Rubinisphaera italica: one gene and its partner. The protein of the gene in region 2 interacts with the protein of the main gene of each other region in a pairwise test. Links are inferred from orthologs where the notes say so. Each region holds a gene or a part of one and is shown on either strand. Other genes may lie near its edges.

Evidence for each region. Proteins that work in one complex are often made in the same cells at the same time.
Region 1: the proteins of Pan54_RS00155 (region 2) and lpdA interact in binary tests that used the Escherichia coli proteins (3 or more experiments, as listed by UniProt). The link is inferred for Rubinisphaera italica from one-to-one orthologs.

What each region holds. Positions count from the first base shown.
Region 1 is NZ_SJPG01000001.1:6,162,547-6,165,600, reverse strand. Bases 9-2,885 are described here. They hold lpdA (dihydrolipoyl dehydrogenase), read right to left. Parts: upstream 2,220-2,885; coding sequence 798-2,219; downstream 9-797. Other genes in these bases: Pan54_RS23595 (2-oxo acid dehydrogenase subunit E2), read right to left, coding at 2,423-2,885; Pan54_RS23605 (dihydroorotate dehydrogenase electron transfer subunit), read right to left, coding at 9-739. Outside these bases: more of Pan54_RS23605, read right to left, coding at 1-8; more of Pan54_RS23595, read right to left, coding at 2,886-3,054. UniProt on the Escherichia coli protein: Lipoamide dehydrogenase is a component of the glycine cleavage system as well as of the alpha-ketoacid dehydrogenase complexes.
Region 2 is NZ_SJPG01000001.1:32,172-35,313, forward strand. What follows is about bases 17-2,981. They hold Pan54_RS00155 (ATP-dependent helicase), read left to right. Parts: upstream 17-335; coding sequence 336-2,627; downstream 2,628-2,981. Other genes in these bases: Pan54_RS00160 (glucosamine-6-phosphate deaminase), read left to right, coding at 2,840-2,981. In the rest of the region: Pan54_RS00150 (ion transporter), read left to right, coding at 1-9; more of Pan54_RS00160, read left to right, coding at 2,982-3,142. UniProt on the Escherichia coli protein: A helicase with DNA-dependent ATPase activity. Unwinds DNA duplexes with 3'-5' polarity. Translocates on single-stranded DNA with 3'-5' polarity. Initiates unwinding more efficiently from a nicked substrate than double-stranded DNA.

The DNA.
Region 1 (3,054 bases), 6.1 Mb from region 2 along the record:
GCAACGGTTTGAGTAGATCGGTTACCAGTCCATGATGACCGGCGGTACCATCTTCGGTGCAGATTTGAATGTCAAGTTCGTTGAGATCGGAAAGGTCATCCATATTCGCCTGAAAACAGGCCGAGCGAACTCCGTAGATGAGGGAAGCTCGTTCTGCTCGAATTCCTGTCCGCTGGGTTTGCCCATACTTTTTCTGCAGTAAGGCTTCCCGGCTGACTGCGACAAACGGAGTATATCCAATGCCACCAGCGACCTGAATCAGATGTTTGGTCTCCAATTCCGGAAACCCATTGCCGAGTGGTCCCCAGATTTCCAGGTTCTGACCGGGCTGAACGTCTTCAAGAAGTGCGGTCATCTTACCAACGACATGAAACCCGACATCGATCCCAACTGGTTTACCATTTTCCAGATACGTATCGTAAAGAGCAAAAGGCCGACCGAGCAGGGGATCGGTACGATCGGGAGAGCGAAGCATGAAGAACTGGCCCGGAAGAATGACCTGAGCCAGTTCCGGACATTCGAGCCGAACGCGATAGTTTTCCTGAGAGAGCGTAGCGAGTGAAATCACTTTCGCCCGACACTGCATTGCACACGTCGATTCACTTATCATTCGTTTCCCAACTTTCCGATCCGCAAACTCGACATCATTGGAAATGGGGTGGCGGGGGCGCTCCGCTTCAGCGGAAGCCCCCGAATGATTAACGCCTCGGGGACTTCTCTTTGAGAGCGCCCCCGCCACCCGCTGTTCCTATTTGATGTGCCAACTTTTTTGTTGTCAGGCAGTGCCTGACCTACACCTATTTCTTTGGTCGGAAGTAGTGTGTTGCCTGTCCGAACAATCCTTCAGCCGATTCCATCACGGTTTCCGAAAGGGTTGGATGAGCGTGAATACTCTCCGCGATATCGCGAGCAACTGCTGCTGTTTCGACAGCCAGAACGCCTTCGGCAATCATTTCACCTGCTCCCGGGCCGACGATTCCCATGCCGAGAATTCGCTCGGTTTTGGGATCGAAGATTAACTTCGTTAAACCTTCCGTGCGTGAAATTGTTTGAGCACGACCAGAAGCTGCCCAGGGAAAACGAACAACGGTCACTTCCCGCTCATCGCGTTGAGCTTCCGCTTCCGTAATGCCACACCAGGCGAGTTCGGGATCAGTAAACACTACTGCCGGAATTGCGATGCAATCGAACTCAGCAGGTTCTCCCAGAATGACATCGACTGCGACTTTCGCTTCGCGTGTCGCTTTGTGAGCGAGCATCGGTTCGCCAGCCACATCTCCGATTGCATAGATGGCAGGATCGCTTGTTTGCTGACGCTTATTAACTTCGATAAAGCCCTTGTCGGTCACTTTGACTTTTGTTTTATCCAGGCCAATATTACCGGCATTCGGACGGCGTCCGACAGAGACCAGAACCCGGTCAAACGTCATCTCGGCAGGGGCATCCGCCCCTTCGAGTTCCGCGACGATTCCCTCTTTCGTTGCTTTGAGGCTGTTCACTTTCGTCGATAGATAAATTGATTTGAGTTGATGACTCAATCGTTTCTGCAACGGTTTCACCAGATCCCGATCAGCTCCCGGTAACAAGCCATCGGTCATTTCGACAACTGTCACTTCGGAACCGAGTGCGGCATAAACGGAGCCCATTTCGAGACCGATGTAGCCGCCACCAATGACAAGCATTTTTTCGGGAACATCTTTCAACTCGAGTGCACCAGTCGAATCCATCACCCGTTCATCGCCAATGTTGAATATACCGGGCATTGCGGGGAGCGAACCTGTAGCAACGATGGCGATATCGAAGGTGAGCTTGCCCGTCGAGCCATCTTTGTATTTCAGCTCCATCGCATTGGAATTAAGAAAACTTCCTCTGGCTTCGACCAAATCGACTTTGCGAGTTTTGCAGAGCGAACGAATCCCACCCGTTAATCCAGTCACGACTCCATTTTTAAAGTCTCGCAGCTTATCCAGATCGACTTCCGGCTCTGCAAACTTGATGCCCCACTCGGCTGCTTCTTTCGATTCATTGAGCAACTTAGCGACGTGCAGCAACGCTTTGGAAGGAATACATCCCCGGTTGAGACAAACACCGCCGGGTGCGACATCGTCGTTAACGAGAATGACTTTTTTCCCTTTATCGGCTGCTTCGAAAGCGGCGGGATATCCCCCAGGACCCGCTCCCAGAACGACAACTTCAGCATGTAAATCAGAATTTGACATCAATCGATTTCCTCAACGCGACAACATCAGCCGCTCTGTAAGATCCGCAGTGCGGACCTAATTTGATATTGATCTGGAAAATTCAACCCGGGGTGGCGAGGGCGCTCCGCTTTAGCGGAAGCCCCCGGAGTTATAGGTTTCGGGGGCTTCTCTTCGAGAGCGTCCCCATCACCCTCTTCTATGCAACTCACGAACAAAACGCATTAACATTCTGAGAGTAGGGTGAATGGATCGGAAAGTAATGCGGACAACTTCACAATGAATCGAGCGGCGTCGGCTCCATTGATCACCCGGTGATCATACGAAAGCGACAATGGCAGGATCAGTCGTTCTTCGAGTTCTCCATCGAACAGTTTCAATTCTTTCTGCCCGCGAGACATTCCGAGTATCGCCACTTCTGGATAACTCACGATCGGTGTAAATCCGGTTCCGCCAATGCCTCCCAGATTCGTGATCGTAAACGTGCCCCCCTTCATGTCGTTCATGGAGAGCTTGCGATCACGGGCTTTGTTGGCCAGTTCCGTTACTTCAAGTGCGATCTGCAAGAGTGACTTCTTATCAGCATCCCGCACGACAGGCACAACCAAACCGTTTTCGGTATCTACGGCGATCCCAATATTGAAATAGTCTTTGTAAACGATTTCGTTAGTCTGGGGGTCGAGACTCGAATTGAATTTCGGGAAAGTTTTGAGAGCCGTCACTGCGGCTTTGACAGCGATGGCGGTCATTGTCACCTTTGGACCGTTTTTGCCGGTTCCCTGCAGGAACTGCTTGCGAGCCAGTTCGATATCCGTGATATCGGCCATGTCCTGCTGTGTCACATGTGGGATAACAT
Region 2 (3,142 bases):
AGTTCGTAGCATACTGTTTTATCTTAATATGTAGTTTGAAGTGTGCCACTGCCGGCTTGCCCAGCAGTGATTGACACGGTGCACTTTTCTGGGGGCTACGATCCGCTTCGACCCCAGCCACCCGAAGTAAGCATTCAGCTGGAAATTCACCACCAGGTTGAAGACCTCTTGCGGACTTCGTCCTCCCAGATCGCAGAGCTATCTGGGTTACCAATTTGCGATCTTGCTGTCTGGCAGAAATCTCTGCGGGATTTGTTTTCGGAAGGCGGAGCGGGTAGGATGGCGGAATCTCGTTTTGATATTTTGCCCACGCTCACGGAAGCACAGATTCTCACATGGATGTCCCCATTCTCCATCAGCAATTGACGCCGGTTCAAATTGAAGCGGTCGAACATTTCAGTGGGCCGATGCTGGTTCTGGCGGGCCCCGGATCGGGGAAGACTCGGGTCGTCACGCATCGGGTTGCCCGGCTGATTGAAAAGGGAGTCAAGCCCTGGAATATTCTGGCGATCACGTTTACGAACAAAGCGGCCGCCGAGATGTCCGAGCGACTCAAGACGCTGACGAACAGTCAGAATCTGTGGGTCAGTACCTTCCACCGATTTTGCGCGCATGTTCTCCGGCAGCGAGCCGGGGTGGTTGGTTTGCAGCCGAACTTTACGATCCTCGACACCGCCGATCAGAAGCAGGCAATCCGGCAGGTTCTCAGCGAACTCGATTACGATGCCGCCCACTATCCACCAGGCAAGATTCTGGCGATGATCAGCAATGCCAAAAACGACATGATCACCGCTCCAATGTTCGTCGGGCAATTCGAGGATTCAGTCGCCGATCATTTCACCGCAGTCGTCGCCAAGGTGTATCCGGCGTATCAGAAGTATTTGCTCAGCTCGAATGCCGTCGACTTCGATGACCTCTTATTACACGTCGTGCATCTGTTTGAAGAGCACGATGAAATCCGTTCGCAGTACGATGATCGCTATCAGTATGTGCTCGTCGATGAATATCAGGATACGAACGAAGCTCAGTATCGGATCGTACGGGCACTGTCTCAGAACTCACGGAACCTCTCCGTCACTGGGGATCCTGACCAATCGATTTATGGTTGGCGCGGCGCGAAGATCGACAACATTCTGAAATTCGAACAGGATTATCAGGACACAAAAATCATCAAGCTGGAGCAGAACTTTCGCAGTTCGAAACTGATCCTGGCGGCGGCAGACAGTTTGATCTCACACAACCGACTTCGCAAAGCCAAGGAACTCACGACCGAAAATGCCGAAGGGGAACCGGTCGAGTTGTTGCACTTTCCAGACAGTCCTGTCGAAGCCGACAGCATCGCCCGGCACATTCGCCATACGGTGGAATCGGGAGAACGGGACTGGTTGGACTTTGCAATTTTCTATCGAGTGAATTCCATTTCGCGGCAACTCGAACTGGCACTCGGACGGCATCATGTGCCTTATCAGGTCGCGGCTGGAGTCGCGTTTTATCAACGGGCAGAAGTTCGAGATCTGCTCGCCTATCTCGATTTGGTTAACAATCCGCAAAATCGAGCTGCCTTCGTTCGTGTGGTGAATGTTCCGCTGCGTGGCATCGGCAAGACGAGTCAGTCCCGCTTAATGAACTACGCGGAGGACAAAGGGCTCACATATATCGAAGCGGCACTTCAGGCCGACGAGGTTCCAAAGATGCCGAAACGGGCGGCGGCTTCTCTCAAGGCCTTCGCCCGAATGATGGAAAATTTCTCTCTCGCCGATTCCGGTTCAGTGGCTCAACTGATTGAGGATGTCGTCGAAAAAACGGGATACACCCGGCCCTGGTCTTCGAGTCAGAATGAACAGGATATGCAGCGACTGGCCAACGTTGAAGAACTGATCTCGGCTGCTAGAAATCACGATACGATTTTCGATGCCGATACATCGCTCGAAGGATTCCTGGAAACGACCAGTCTGGTATCGGACCTGGATGCTCTCGAAGGAGATTCCGAAAAGGGCAAAGTGACTCTGATGACACTTCACGCGGCAAAGGGACTGGAGTTTCCTGTTGTCTATATTATTGGTGTCGAGCAGAACCTGTTGCCGCATGAGCGATCGTTGCGAGAAGGAAATCCAAGGGAGTACGAGGAAGAGCGTCGGTTATTATTTGTAGGCATGACTCGAGCCGAAGAGCGGCTGTATTTGACGGCGAGCAGTTATCGAGATTTGCACGGACGCTCGATGCCGACGATTCCGAGCGACTTCCTGTCAGAAATCGATCTTGTGCAAACCGATGGAACCACGCTCACAAGCGATTTTCCGGAGACCGCTTATCGACCGACTTCACTTGCCTCTAGCGATCTTTCCGACGAAGATGTTAAAGCGATTCGGGCAGCTTTGAACCGACCAGACAAACCTCAATTGACAACCGCAGCTGCGTTACTGGCCGGGAACAACTCGGCTGCTTCACTGCCGTTCAATTTTCCAATCGGCTCATCAGTTCGGCATCCGCGGTACGGATTAGGAACAGTCACGGCAGCAGGCGGATTCGGACATCGCAGGACGGTCACGGTAGAGTTCGAAGAAGAGGATCGGAGTGAGACTTTTATTGTGAGTAAGTGCCCGTTACAACGGATTGGAAATCGATGAGAATGCAGGGTGGCACGTCCCTGAGTGAAGCGAAGGGCGTGGGATGTGGATTCGCCACGCCCTTCACTTCGTTCTGGGACGTGCCACCCAATGTATGTCAGGCACTAACTGACGAAATGGAATATATAGAGAACTCCACAAAAGTGTTGGGTTACGCGTTCCCCTGGCCCAACTTACAACGCCAAAGAAACTAATAGATAAAGTAGACAACCATGAAGTTAGAGATTTTTGCAACAGAACAGGAAATGGGACAGGCCGCCGCGGAAGCAGGAGCTGAGAAAATTCGCCAGGCTCTGGCCGAACGGGGTGAAGCCCGGATTATTGTCGCAACGGGAGCCTCACAATTTACGGTGCTCGGCGCCCTGGTGAAACAACCCGACATCGACTGGTCGAAGGTCACCGGCTTTCATCTCGATGAATATCTCGGACTACCAATGACTCACCCGGCTTCCTTTCGAGGTTATCTGAAAGAGCGATTTGTCGATCAGGTTTCGCTTAAGGCATTTCATTATCTG